Regions from separate parts of the Paraburkholderia aromaticivorans genome, predicted to be linked through region 1. Evidence: riboswitches for the same ligand, from Rfam matches in the RefSeq annotation. Region 1 holds a riboswitch; the other holds the start of a gene.

Region 1 (7,258 bases):
CAGATATGCCGCATGCGGGCCGCCGAAGCCGACCGGCACGCCGAAGCGCTGCGTATTGCCGACGGCCACGTCCGCGCCCCATTCGCCCGGCGGCGTGAGCACGGTCAGCGCGAGCAGGTCGGCGGCGACCACCACGTGGCCGCCCGCGGCGTGGATCGCTTCGGTGAGCGCGCGGTAGTCGCGCACGTCGCCGTTCGCGCCCGGGTATTGCAACAGTACACCGAACGCATTTGCGTTCGCCGCTTCCACAGCCGGCCCCACTTTCACTTCGATGCCGACCGGCGTGGCGCGCGTTTTCACCACTTCGATGGTTTGCGGCAGCACGTCGTCGGCCACGAAGAACACGTTCGACTTCGGCTTGCCGATGCGTTGCAGCAGCGTCATCGCCTCGGCCGCGGCCGTGGCTTCGTCGAGCAGCGACGCATTCGAGATCGCGAGACCGGTCAGGTCGACGATCATCTGCTGGAAGTTCAGCAGCGCTTCCAGACGGCCTTGCGAAATTTCTGGCTGGTACGGCGTGTACGCGGTGTACCACGCCGGATTTTCCAGCACGTTACGCAGGATCACCGTCGGCGTGTGGGCGTTGTAATAGCCCTGGCCGATGTACGAGCGGAACACCTGGTTCCTGTCCGCGAGTTCGCGCAGCGCGGCAAGCGCTTCGGCTTCGCTCTTCGGTTGCGCGAAGGGGCCGAGCGGCAGCGTTTCGGTGCGGCGGATCGTCTTCGGAATAACGGCGTCGATCAGCGCGGCGCGCGACGCGAAGCCGAGGGCTTCGAGCATCGCTTGCTGGTCGGCCGAATCCGGGCCGATGTGCCGTTCGGCGAAGGCGTCGTGCACTTCGAGCGCGGCGAGCGAGAGAGGAGTGCGGTTCATCAGACGATCCGGGTGTTCGAGCTTCATGGGTGTTCCTGGCGGTGCGGCGCGCCATGCCTGACGGCCGCCGCACCTGACGGTTTGACTTTAATGAATGGTGACTCAGGCGCCGATCGACTTGCTGTACGCGTCGGCGTCGATCAGACGGTCCAGCGCGGCGTCCGCGGCCGGCTTGATCTTGAAGAGCCAGCTTTCGTACGGCGTGCTGTTGACCGAATCAGGCGTGTCGGCCACGGCGGTGTTCGCTTCGATGATCTCGCCCGAGACCGGCGCATAGATATCGGAAGCGGCCTTGACCGATTCGATCACGGCGACGGTGTCGCCCGCGCTCACGGTCTTGCCCAGTTCCTGGACTTCGAAGAAGACGATATCGCCGAGCGCTTCCTGCGCGTGGTCGGTGATGCCGACCGTCAGCGTGCCGTCCGCTTCGGTACGGACCCATTCGTGCGATTCGGTGTATTTCAGATCGGCCGGGATGCTCATCGGATGCTCCTATGCGGTGTGATTCGGGGATAACTTAAAAGTGGACTACGCACGCGCCGGTGTGCTTAAACCGCGAGTACCTTGCCATTGCGCACGAACGGCAGTTTTACCACGCTTGCGGGAACGTTTTTGTCACGAATCTGAACGTGAACGGTGTCGCCCGGCTGCACGCCTTTCGGCACGCGCGCAAAGGCGATCGATTCCTGCATGGTCGGGGAAAAAGTGCCGCTGGTGATTTCGCCTTCGCCTTGCGGTGTGACGACTTTCTGATGAGCACGCAGCACGCCTGCCGCCTTGCCGTTTTCCTTCAGCAGGATCAGGCCGACAAACGCGGCTTGCGAACCGCCCGCCTCCAGCTTGCTCTTGCCGACGAAGTCGCGCGGCGAGGTGAGGTCGACCGTCCAGGCGAGGCCGGCGTCGAGCGGCGAGACGTTGTCGTCCATGTCCTGGCCGTACAGGTTCATGCCGGCTTCGAGGCGCAGCGTGTCGCGCGCGCCGAGGCCGGCCGGGCGCACGCCTTGCGCGAGCAGCGCGTTCCACAGCGCTTCCACGTGATCTGCCGGCACGATGATTTCAAAGCCGTCTTCGCCGGTGTAGCCGGTGCGGGCAACGGTCAATTCACCGAACGGCGTGTCTGCGATACGGGCGGCGTTGAACGGCTTCAACGCCTCGGTGGCGGCGCGCGTAGCCGGCACGGTTTGCCAGACTTTTTCGCGAGCGTTCGGGCCTTGCACGGCGACGATCGCGTAGTCGCGGCGCGGCGTGATGGTCAGGCCGAAGCCGCCTTCGGCGTTGAGCTGGCCGAACCAGGCGATGTCCTTGTCGGCGGTGCCGGCGTTGACGACCACCCGGAAGTGATCTTCGCCGAAATAATAGACGATCAGGTCGTCGATCACGCCGCCGTTCGGGTTCAGCAGGCAGGAGTACAGTGCGCGGCCGGGCGTTTGCAGCTTGGCGACGTTATTGGCCAGCGCATATTCGAAGAAGGCGCGCACGCGCTCGCCGGTGAAATCGACCACGCACATGTGCGAGACGTCGAACATGCCGGCGTCGGTGCGCACGGCGCGATGTTCGTCGATCTGCGAGCCGTAGTTGACGGGCATGTCCCAGCCGCCGAAATCGACCATGCGGGCATTGAGCGCACGGTGGGTGGCGTTGAGCGGGGTGTGTTTGAGTTCGGTCATGGGGCCTCGGGCATCTCGCGAAACAAAAAAGGCCATGCGGCGCTACGCCTCGCGGCCTGACGGCTGCGAGCGATGCGTTGCATGGCCCCTCTGTCCTCGATACCTGAGAGATTGCGTCGCCGTGAGAACGTGAATCCGTCACGGTGAAACGCGCGCCCCTTCGGTGGGCAGCCTGCCAATCCGCTCGATTGAACGATGCAGACGGCTACTGCCGCTCTCCAGAGTGCGAAAAACCGGTGCCTTGATGTTGCCTCAACGCGGGTTTTTCGACGCGGTCGGTCCTTTTGCCTGAGAGTTTGCGGGTGTGCCCCTTCGGCGGCGCGGCCTGCGGTTTTCTGCGGCCAGCACGCTCTCCCGACGCGTGCGGCGAATGTACGCGAGGGCCGGGGGCTTGTCAAATAAAGGCCCGCGAGCGGCATGGCACCTGACGCGGCGCTTTGGCGTTCGTCAAAAAAGCGCGGGTTATGATGCCAGCTCTCTTGGTGCTCCGTAGCCCGAACGCGCGGCGATTATTCGCCGATGGCGTGTGCCGCATTGTCCAGTTCCTGATTCAGCACGCGCTGTTCTTCGCTGGACAGGCCGCCGCCGTGTTGCGCGGCCATGTCGTGCGCTTCCTGACGGATCACGTCGAGGCGATGATGCAGCGCGCCGCCTTGCGGGGGCGGGTAATAACCCTGATTCACGCGGTTATCGATACGGCGGCCGAGATTATCGATGCGGCCGTCGACCTGGCGCAGGCGCTGATCCGCGATCTGTTGCGGGCTGGGACGAGGTGCCGGCGCGGGTTGAGGCGCCACCACGCAGGCGGCGACGGAACTGAGCAGGGCGCACGCGGCAAGCGCGCGGATGGAACGGGGCATGAACTCTCCGGAAGTCGTTGTCGTTTTGTGTAGCTACTCGGAAAGCAACGGCTGACTGCCGGACCACGCTGACCGGGAGCGCGGCCTTATTTGTAACGTTATGTTCCTTTCGGGCTTGTTAGATTGCGGCCTGCGCGGCGCGGGCGGCGAGTGCGGTTTTAGGTACACAAGCCGTACCGGCGCGCAGGCAAACGGGTTAGCGAACCCGTTCAAACGGCAGCCGGACGCCTTCTTCCGAACTGCGGGCGGCGAGCTCGATAATTGTCATTACGTCGACGGCATCCTGCGCGCTGACCGGGAACTTCACGCCGTTCTGGATGGCGTCGGCCACGGCGATATAGAAGCCCACGTAATCTCCGTTACGCGTCGGCAACTCGCGCTCCACTTCCTGATTGCCTTCCAGCACGCGCAGCACACCCGCCGCATTGCCTGCGCCGAAGCCTTCGTCGCCCGGTCGCAGGCCGGCCTTCAACTGATCTTCCTGCGTGTCGAGTCCGTATTTCATGTAGCTGCCGCGCGTGCCGTGAATCGTGAACCGCGGCGCGACCAGGGCGGTCAGCGCGCTGGCGTGCAACACCACTTCGAACTCGCCGTAGCCGAGCTGGATATGCACGTAGTCCGGCGCGCTGGCCTCGTCGCGATGTGTGCGCACCGTGGCCAGCACGCTCTGCGGCGCGCCGAACAGCGCCAACGCCTGGTCGGCCAGATGCGGCCCGAGGTCCAGCAGCAAGCCGCCGCCGCGCGACGCTTCCTCGCGCCAGCGCTGCCGCACCTCCGGCCGGAAACGGTCGAAATGTGATTCGTATTGCGTGATCCGTCCCAATTCGCCGCTCGCGAGCAGATCGCGCACGGTCAGAAAATCGCCGTCCCAGCGACGGTTGTGAAACGGCATGAAGAGCTTGCCGCGGGCGAGCGCGATGTTGGCGAGCGTGCGCGCGTCGGCGGCATTCAGCGTGACCGGTTTGTCGACCACCACGTGCTTGCCCGCTTCCAGCGTGCGGCGCGCCAGTTCGAAGTGCGTGTCATTCGGCGTGGCGATCACGATGCAGTCGATTTCTTCGAGCGCCAGCAATGCGTCGAGGTCGGCCACCACCTTGGTATGCGGATAGTCGGCGAGCGCGCGCCCGGGCTGGCTCGTGGCGATGGCCGCGACGCTCGCGCGGCCGCAGTGCGCGATTACCGGCGCGTGAAAGGTCGCGCCGGCGAAACCGTAACCCATCAATCCAATCTTCAGCGATGCGGACATGCTTGTCTTCCTGCAAAAAACGGCGCGCCGCTTTGCCACCGTGGCGGCGGCGCGCAACACTGCAATTGTGGCATGCCCGTGAGGTGGACCGGCAGCGTCGTCGGGGTCCGGGTGAGCATCATGGGACGTGGGCAACGGTGGCGTGCATCCGTGTTAACATCGCTCCTCTCGCGCGATTGCAAAGCGGGCCGGAACGCCCTCCGTGCCGCACGGGGTGCCTGTTCCGGCAGCCGGCTCCGCGCGGCATGCCCACGGGCCTTCGGCCGGCGTTTCGCGCCGCCCCGCCCTCAACCGCCGCTTTAACCGCATCACCCATCCACAGACGATGTCCGCAGGCCTGAACCCCGCTCAAAATGAAGCGGTCCGTTATCTCGACGGTCCGTGTCTCGTGCTCGCCGGCGCAGGCAGCGGCAAGACGCGCGTGATCACGCAGAAAATCGCGCATCTGATCGAGGCCAAGGGCTTCGAGCCGCGCCACATCGCCGCCGTCACGTTCACGAACAAGGCCGCGCTGGAAATGCGCGAGCGCGTGGGCAAGCTGCTGGAAGGCAAGACGCTCACCACGCCCGGCAAGGAAGGCCGCAAAGTGCCCGTCAACCAGTTGACGGTGTGCACCTTCCACTCGCTCGGCGTGCAGATTCTGCGGCAGGAGGCGGAACACGTCGGCCTGAAGCCGCAGTTCTCGATCATGGATTCGGACGACTGCTTCGGCATGATCCAGGAGCAGGTCGGCTCGACGGACAAGGGTTTCATCCGCAAGATCCAGTCGATCATCTCGCTGTGGAAGAACGGCATGATCATGCCCGAGCAGGCGATTGCGATTGCGGCGAACGAGGACGAGCATCAGGCCGCGATCGTCTACCGCAATTACGTGGCCACGCTGCACGCATACCAGGCGGTGGATTTCGACGATCTGATCCGTCTGCCCGCCGAACTCTTCGAGAAGAACGAGCAGGTGCGCGACCGCTGGCAGAACAAGCTGCGCTATCTGCTGATCGACGAGTATCAGGACACCAATGCCTGCCAGTACGAACTGGTGAAACTGCTGGCCGGCAAGCGCGCGGCGTTCACCGCGGTCGGCGACGACGATCAGGCCATCTACGGCTGGCGCGGCGCGACGCTTGAGAACCTCGGGCAGCTCAGCAAGGATTTCCCGAAGCTGCATCTGATCAAGCTGGAGCAGAACTACCGCTCGACGGTGCGCATTCTGACCGCCGCGAACAACGTGATCGCGAACAATCCGAAGCTGTTCGAAAAGAAGCTGTGGTCCGAGCACGGCATGGGCGACACGATCACCGTCACGCCATGCAACGACGAAGAGCACGAGGCCGAATCCGTGGTGTTCCGTCTGTCGGCGCACAAGTTCGAGCGGCGCGCGAATTTCCGCGACTACGCGATCCTGTATCGCGGCAACTTCCAGGCGCGCATCTTCGAACAGGTGCTGCGGCGTGAGCGGATTCCGTACGTGTTGTCCGGCGGCCAGTCGTTCTTCGACAAAGCCGAGATCAAGGACATCTGCGCCTATCTGCGTCTGATCGCCAACGCGAACGACGACCCCGCGTTCATCCGCGCGATCACCACGCCGCGCCGCGGCGTCGGCAATACGACGCTCGAGGCGCTTGGCTCGTTCGCGGGTCAGGCCAAGGTGTCGCTGTTCGAAGCGGTGTACATGGGCGGCATCGAGGCGCGTCTGTCGCCGCGGCAGATCGAACCCATGCGCGTGTTCTGCGACTTCATGCAGCGCCTCACCGATCGCGCCGAGAAGGACGCGGCCGGCCCGCTGCTCGACGAATTGATGGACGCGATTCACTACGAAGCGTATCTGTACGACGCGTTCGACGAACGTCAGGCGCAGTCCAAGTGGCAGAACGTGCTGGAGTTCATGGAATGGCTGAAGCGCAAAGGCACCAAGGCTGAGCCTGCGGGCGCCGCGGCCGACGAAGCAACCGGCTACGACACCGCCGACGGTCTCGGCGACACCGGCAAGAATCTGCTCGGTCTGATCCAGACCGTCGCGCTGATGTCGATGCTCGAAGGCCGCGAGGAAGACCCCGACGCCGTGCGGCTCTCGACGGTGCATGCGTCGAAGGGGCTCGAGTATCCGCACGTGTTTCTGGTGGGTGTCGAAGAAGGCATCATGCCGCATCGCGGCGGTCCCGACGACGAGCCGATCGACGACGCGCGCATCGAAGAAGAGCGCCGGCTGATGTATGTCGCGATCACGCGCGCGCAGCGCAGCTTGCATCTGAACTGGTGCAAGAAGCGCAAGCGCGCGCGCGAAACGGTGGTGTGCGAGCCGTCGCGCTTCATTCCCGAAATGCTGCTCGACGACGCCCCGCCGCCGACGCCCGAAGAAGCGCCGATGTCGCCGAAAGACCGGCTTGCGAGTTTGAAGGCGCTGTTGCAGAAGCCTTGAGCGAGTGCTGTGAACGCTGGGATCTGGCGAAGCACGCGTGTTCGGCGGCGTGAGCGGCAAAGTCGGCGATCCGGCTACCGCGTTCACTGCGGCCGATACGAAAAATCCCTGCGCCGCGTTGCCGTGGGCAGGGATTTTTTTGCGACGTCGCTGACGTGGCAGTGGCTCTTACTTCACCGCGCTGACCATGTAGTCG
Region 2 (7,258 bases), on a different replicon from region 1:
GGCGGTCAGCACCTCGGCCTCGGTGGCGTTCATGACCGGCGCGCGGCCGGTTTTCTGGTTGCAGCCCAGCGTCAGCGCGTTGAGCGAAAGCGGATAGCTGTCCGGCACCGTGTGCTGCTTTTCGACGAGCACGCCGAGCACGCGTCCTTCAAGCAAGGTCAACGCGCGGATCGAAGAACGGGGAGAAGTGTCGGGAGTGGAATTCATGAATGATGTCGCGGCATGAGCCGCCGGGTCTCGTGGATGACTGCCTTACCGTTGCACAGCCGGGCGGCGCTTTCTGGTGGGTGGGCACTATGATAAACGGCTCAGGCCGCGGCGGTGTACGAATCTGAGCCGCGGCGGGTGCGCGCGCGGCCATCTGGCACACGGCGTGCTGTCACCGGAAACCCCTTTACTCATGGAGTCGATCAATGCCCCTGCGCCGTCACCGGATCCTGCGCCTGAGCGCCATTTCACTCGTGGTCGGCACGGTGTGCCTGCTCGGCGCCTGCGCGCTCAGCCCGGCAGGCAAGAGCGGCAACGCGCACGTGCCCGAGCCCGCCAAGCCCGTGGACCTGAGCCGCTATCTCGGCCGATGGTATGAACTGGCGCGTTATGAAAACCGCTTCGAGCGCGATTGCGAAGCCGCCACCGCCGACTACGCCACTCGCGACGACGGCCTGATCGACGTCGTCAACAGTTGCCATCAAGGCGCCGTGAACGGACCGCTGGATGTCGCGAGGGGCCGCGCGAAGGTGGTGGCCGGCTCGGGCAATGCCAAGCTGAAAGTGTCGTTCTTCGGACCGTTCTTCTTCGGCGACTATTGGGTGCTGGATCACGCGGACGACTACAGCTGGTCGATCGTCGGCGAACCGAGCGGACGTTATCTGTGGATCCTCACGCGGGAGGCCACGCCCTCCGCCGGCGTGAAAGACGCGTTGATCGAACGGGTTCGCGCGCTGGGTTACGACACGTCGATGCTGCGCATGACCCGACACGAATAAACGAACTCCCGTAGCCGCTTGAAACCGCGAAGAACACTCGAGCCGCGCGCGTTCACCTGATTTTTTCTCGTTGACGCAGTTCCATATTCGAGATAATTTCCCGAATATGGAAAACGCATTCAACGACGATAACGCCATCGACCGTCGCATCGCGCGGCGGCTGCGGGCGCTGCGCGCCGAACGCAACTGGTCGCTCGACGATCTCGCGAGACTCAGCGGCGTCAGCCGCGCCACACTGTCACGCCTCGAGAACGCCGCCGTGAGCCCGACGGCGAGCGTGCTCGGCAAGCTTTGCGTCGCGTACGGCCTGCCGATGTCGCGCCTCATGCACATGGTCGAGGAGGACTTCGCGCCGCTCGTGCCGCGCGACGCCCAGCCGCTCTGGACCGACGCCAGCGTCGGCTTCCGGCGGCGCTCCGTGTCGCCGCCCGCGCAGGCGTTGAGCGGCGAAGCGCTCGAATGCGAACTCGAAGCCGGCGTGCGCATCGCCTACGACGCGTCGCCGCGCCCCGGCCTCGAACATCATCTGATCCTGCTCGAGGGGCAACTGCAGATCACCGTCGACGGCCAACGCCACGACTTGCAACCCGGCGACTGCCTGCGCTATCAACTGTTCGGCCCCAGCGCGTTCGTCACGCCCGCGCACAGCGCGGCCCGCTACCTTCTTTTCATCGTGTGAGCCAGCATGAGCGCGACCACCATCACCCCGTTCTGCGCCGACGACCTCGTGCGCCATCTCCCCGAATTCGGCGCGCTGCTGGGTGCTTGCGTGCATGACGGCGCCAGCGTCGGTTTTGTGATGCCATGTAGCGTCGAAGCGTGCGAAGCGTTCTGGCGCGGCAAAGTGCTGCCTTCACTGCGTGCCGGCGGCCTGGTGCTGCTGGTCGCGCGTCAGGGCGAGGCGCTTGCGGGAACCGTGCAACTGGACTACGACACGATGCCGAATCAGCGGCATCGCGCCGAGGTGCGCAAACTTCTGGTCCATCCGGCCTTTCGCCGTCAGGGCATTGCGCGGGCCTTGATGATCGAACTCGAACGCCATGCGCTTGGGTTGCAGCGCAGCCTGCTCACGCTCGACACCCGCACCGGCGACCGCGCCGAGCCGCTTTACACCGGACTGGGTTACCGGACCGCGGGCGTGATCCCGGGATATGCGCGTGACACGCACACCCATGCGTTCGACGCGACCACCATCATGTACAAGCCGCTCTGAACGGAGCGCGGCCGCGCGTCAAGCCGCGCGCGAATACTTGAACGTGCCCTGCGCGCTGGCGATCAGCAGCTTGCCGTCCACCCACGCCTCGCTGCGCGAGAAGAAGATCGAGCGGCCCGCGCGCTCCAGAAAACCCTTCGCGGTGACCGATTCACCGAGTCCCTTGTCCAGATAGTTGGTGGTCAGCGACAGCGTAAATGCATGCCGCGCCGGGGCGCCGCGCGGCGCGAAGATGCCCGCATAACCCGCCGACGCATCGAGCAGCGTCGCAATCGCGCCGCCTTGCAGCACGCCCTGGCGATTGAGCTTGCTCGCATCGATCGGCATGACCAGTTCGGCGTAACCGTCGCGCCATTGCGTGAGGCGAACGCCGAGCGATTCGAGAAACGGGTTGTCGATGGGAAGGTCGGACATGGGGCTGCCTTTGTGTTCACTGTGTTCGTTGTGTTCGAGAACAGCGATGCGGGATGCGCGGAGCGCCCGCCCGGTGACGAGCAGTCAGCATACTAGCGTTCATGGTTGGGCGTCGCCCTGCCCGGCGTCGAGGCGTAGAGCCGCGTGTCCGTCCGGCTCGTTACCGCCTCGTTAATCGACGACCTGCGTTCGGCCGCACTTGCGCCCACTCGAACGGCCCGATTGCCCGCGCTCGGGCACAATCGTCTTTTCGCCGCGCTTGCGGCCCGATCTCTGAGCGTTGCGCTTCCCTTCCTGCCTCGATGAGTTCAGCCACTCCCGCCGACGGCGCGCCGCACTGGCAGCGCAATCTCTATGTCTGCCTGTTCGGCTCGTTCACGACCATCGTCGCGATGACCCTGCTGCTGCCCTTCCTGCCGCTCTATGTGCAGCAGCTCGGCGTGCAGTCCGCCGCGGCCGCCGTGCAATGGTCCAGCGTCGCGTTCGGCGCAACGTTCCTCGCCGCCGCGCTGGTGTCGCCGCTGTGGGGGCGCATGGCCGACCGCTACGGCCGCAAGCTGATCCTGATTCGCGCGAGCCTCGGCATGGCCATCGTAATGTCCTTGCTCGGGCTCGCGCAGAATGTCTGGCAGCTGGTGGCACTGCGTTTTCTGGCGGGTCTCGTGGGCGGCTATGCGTCGGGCGCGACCGTGATGATCGCCACGCAGACGCCGCGCGCACGCACCGGCTGGGCGCTCGGCACGCTGGCCTCGGGTGTGATGGCCGGCAGTCTCGTCGGCCCGCTGGTCGGCGGCGCGCTGCCGCCGCTGATCGGCATCCGCAACACGTTTTTCATTGCCGGCGCGATGATCTTCTGCGCTTTCATCGCAACCACGTTGCTCGTCAAGGAGCAGCCGCTCGAGCGCACGCGCCGCACATCGCGCGAGGCGCAGGCGGCTACCGGCTGGGCCACCGTGCCGGACCTGCGCCCCGTGCTGGCGATGCTGTTCACCTCAGGCTTGCTGATGTTCGCCAATATGTCGATCGAACCGATCATCACCGTGTATGTCGGCCAGTTGGTGCACGACGCAAGCCATGTCACGCTGGTGTCGGGCTTCGTGATGTCGGCCTCGGCGCTGGGCAGCGTGCTGGCGGCGTCGCGCGTGGGCCGTCTGGCCGACCGGATCGGCGCGCCCAGGGTGATCGTGGCGTGTCTCGGCATGTGCGCGGCTCTGCTGGTGCCGCAGGCATTCGTCACGAGCGGCTTGCAACTCGTGGTGCTGCGCTTTCTGATGGGGCTTGCGCTGGCCGGCCTGTTGCCGTGCATGACGAGCGTGATCCGCCATAACGTGCCCGACCGCTCCGCCGGCCACATTCTCGGCTACGCGACTTCGGCGAACTACGCGGGACAGGTCACCGGGCCGCTCGCGGGCGGCTTTGTCGGCGCGCATTTCGGCATGCAGTCGGTGTTTCTCATCACCAGCGCGTTGATGCTGTGCGGGGCGCTGTTCAACGGCTGGGTGTTCAGGGGTTCGGCTTCGGCGCGCGGCGGGTAACGCGCCGCCAAAAACTCAGCGGCGCGGATCGAGCGCAATGCGCACCGCGAGTCCGGCGAGCACGGTGCCCATCAACCAGCGCTGCACCTGCAGCCACACCGGCCGCCCGGCGAGAAACACGGCAATCGAGCCCGCCATGCTCGCGATCAGCGCATTCACGGTCACGCTGATGACGATCTGCACACAGCCGAGCGCGATCGACTGCGCGAGCACGCTGCCGTGCCCCGGCGAAATGAACTGCGGCAGCAGCGACAGGTACATCACCGCGATCTTCGGATTCGCGAGGTTGGTGACGAGGCCCATGGTGAAGAGCTTGCGGCGGCTGTCGTGCGGCAGGTCGCGCACCTGGAACGGCGAGCGTCCGCCCGGTTTGACGGCCTGCCACGCCAGGTACAGCAGATAGAGCGCGCCGCCGAAGCGCAATGCGTCGTACGCGTAGGGCACGGTCAACAGCAGCGCGGTAATGCCGAAGGCGGCGCAGAACATGTAGAACACAAAGCCGAGCGCAACGCCGCCGAGCGAAATGAGACCCGCGCGGCGCCCCTGGCAAAGCGAGCGCGAAATCAGATAGATCATGTTCGGCCCGGGCGTGAGCACCATGCCGAGCGAGACCAGACCGAAGGCAAGCAGCGTTGTGAAGGCGGGCACGGCATTCTCCTCTGCGAATGGAAGGCGGATGGTGCCGCCAAATATAGCCGATGGCGGCGATTTCAGCCTCGCGGGCGGCTTGAATAATTCGCATGGGCGTATGAGCGGCATTCATCTTCGGACGCGGCGCTCTGCTCGTGTCGGGCCGCCGATGGGCGTTTCTTGCGCGGCGCACCGCAGGAAACACTTGCGGCGATTAATTTTGGACGGTATTGTCGAGCCGTTCTGCAATGCAGCGCGGGAGAGATCGTCAGCGGTTCGTGACGACGCCGACGGAGCAACCGCCCCGGAAACTCTCAGGCAAAAGGACCGCGCAGCAGGAACATCTGGAGAGCGGCGCATCGGCATACCGTGTGCGCCCACCGAAGGGGATTCCCCGCACACGGCTCATATCGGGCCGGCCGCGGTGGGGAAGAAACTCTCAGGTACATGGACAGATGGGGCATCGACGCCGGTTTCGACACGAAATCGACACCGGTGATGCTCAACTACTCTGGACCATGACATGTCACGAATCGCCATTATCGGCGCCGGCATTACCGGCGTCACGACCGCTCACGCCCTCGCCCGGCGCGGCCACCACGTCACTGTGTTCGAACGCCATCGCTATGCGGCCATGGAGACCTCGTTCGCCAACGGCGGCCAATTGTCCGCCAGCAATGCCGAAGTCTGGAACAGTGCGGCCACCGTCATGAAGGGCCTGCGCTGGATGCTCACGCGCGACGCCCCGCTGCTGCTCAATCCCGCGCCCACCTGGCACAAGTACTCGTGGATGGGCGAATTCCTGCGGCAGATTCCGCACTATCGGGCCAACACGGTCGAAACCGTGCGGCTCGCGATCGCGGCGCGCGAGCATCTGTTTTCGATTGCCGAGACCGAGGGCATCGACTTCGATCTCGAACGGCGCGGCATTCTGCACATCTACAAGACCCGCAAGGAATTCGACGCCGCGGGCAAGGTGAACGAACTGTTGCGCGAAGGCGGCCTTGACCGCAGCGCGGTGACGGCGAGCGAGCTGCATGGCATCGAGCCCACGTTGCAGGGCGACTTTTACGGCGGTTTTTTCACGCCGTCCGATTCGACCGGCGATATTCATAAGTTCACGCGCGGGCTCGCCCTGGCGTGCATGCGGCACGGCGTCGAATTTCATTACGATGCCGAGATCACGTCGATCGAACAGCCCGCCGAGGGCCGTTTTTCGCTGCTGGTCAATCTCGAGGGCGAATCGCAGCGTTTCGCGTTCGAGCGGATCGTCGTGTGCGCCGGCGTGAAGAGCCGCGATTTTGCGGCCATGTTGGGCGACCACGTGAACATCTACCCGGTGAAAGGCTATTCGATCACGGTCTGTCTCGACGACGACATCAGCCAGCAGCGCGCACCCTGGGTGAGCCTGCTCGACGATAGCGCGAAGATCGTCACGAGCCGGCTGGGCGCGGATCGTTTTCGCGTGGCCGGCACGGCGGAGATCAACGGTTTTAACCGGGATATCCGCTCGGACCGGATCGCGCCGCTGGTGGACTGGACACGGCGTCATTTCCCCGAGGTGTCGACCTCGCGCGTGATTCCCTGGGCTGGCTTGCGGCCGATGTTGCCGAGCATGTTGCCCAAGGTGGGACGCGGAAAACGGCGCGGCGTGTTCTACAACACCGGCCACGGGCATTTGGGCTGGACGTTGTCGGCCGCGACGGCGCAGGCGCTGGCGGGCGCGATTCAGTAGGCGTGCCCTCGGGGTTTCGCCGACGGCGGCGGCTCGGCATCACGAGCCGCCGCCAAATTTGAAATCCCCGTGCTGCGGGCGTTCGGGCGGCGGCGGTGGCTCGACACCGCCGCCGCCAAACCATGCCAGATTCTCCACTTCTGCTAGTGTTCTTCCATCCGTGTTACTTCGGTGGAGAACCCATGCCGCACGCCCGCGCCGCCAGACTCGAGGCAGACAACACCCGCCTGAGCGATGCGCAGATCGCCGTGGAGGCGACGCGGCGTCTCGCCTGGGACGCCGCAGTGCCTGAACACGCCGTGAAGGTTCACGTCTCGCGCGGCCGCATCACGCTGCGCGGCGAGTTGCAGTGCGATGAGCAACGCACCGCGGCACTCGAAGACGTCACGCGCCTGTTCGGCGTAACAGGCATTTCGGATCACACCGTCATCAAGCCCGAGTGAAGTCAGCCCGCATCGGATTGCCGCAACAGCGCGCGGCAATGCCGCGCGATCTGCTTTTCCTCTTCGGTGTGAATCGCCCTCACCTTGCCCGCCGGATCGTTTTCCGTCAGCCCCATGAAAGCGAGCCCGTCGCATACGCGCCTGCGGATCTCCTGGCTGTGCTCGCCAATCCCGCCGGTGAACACCAGCAAATCGATTCCGCCCAGCAACGCCGCATAGCCGCCGATCGTCTTGCGCACGGCGGTCGCGAACGCATCGAGCGCGAGCGACGCGTTCGGATCGCCCGCCGCAGCGCGTCTTTC

What was found. A riboswitch is a leader RNA that binds a small molecule or an ion and turns the genes downstream of it on or off. The one in region 1 is predicted to bind glycine.
Region 2: linked by a shared signal. The riboswitch ahead of CJU94_RS22450 (D-amino acid dehydrogenase) and the one ahead of gcvT (glycine cleavage system aminomethyltransferase GcvT) in region 1 are both predicted to bind glycine.

The regions. Positions count from the first base shown of each region.
Region 1 is NZ_CP022989.1:1,291,342-1,298,599, forward strand. Features, by position in the region: gene gcvP (aminomethyl-transferring glycine dehydrogenase) at 1-900, opposite strand, end outside; gene gcvH (glycine cleavage system protein GcvH) at 976-1,356, opposite strand; gene gcvT (glycine cleavage system aminomethyltransferase GcvT) at 1,422-2,540, opposite strand; glycine riboswitch at 2,621-2,772, opposite strand; glycine riboswitch at 2,807-2,907, opposite strand; gene CJU94_RS05805 (hypothetical protein) at 3,050-3,400, opposite strand; gene CJU94_RS05810 (oxidoreductase) at 3,597-4,646, opposite strand; gene CJU94_RS05815 (UvrD-helicase domain-containing protein) at 4,972-7,062, shown strand; gene CJU94_RS05820 (c-type cytochrome) at 7,231-7,258, opposite strand, start outside.
Region 2 is NZ_CP022990.1:595,605-602,862, forward strand. Features, by position in the region: gene CJU94_RS22415 (YceH family protein) at 1-207, opposite strand, end outside; gene CJU94_RS22420 (lipocalin family protein) at 414-986, shown strand; gene CJU94_RS22425 (helix-turn-helix domain-containing protein) at 1,093-1,665, shown strand; gene CJU94_RS22430 (GNAT family N-acetyltransferase) at 1,672-2,199, shown strand; gene CJU94_RS22435 (PaaI family thioesterase) at 2,218-2,613, opposite strand; gene CJU94_RS22440 (MFS transporter) at 2,916-4,148, shown strand; gene CJU94_RS22445 (LysE family translocator) at 4,164-4,796, opposite strand; glycine riboswitch at 5,025-5,118, shown strand; gene CJU94_RS22450 (D-amino acid dehydrogenase) at 5,302-6,513, shown strand; gene CJU94_RS22455 (BON domain-containing protein) at 6,696-6,956, shown strand; gene CJU94_RS22460 (acetate/propionate family kinase) at 6,959-7,258, opposite strand, start outside.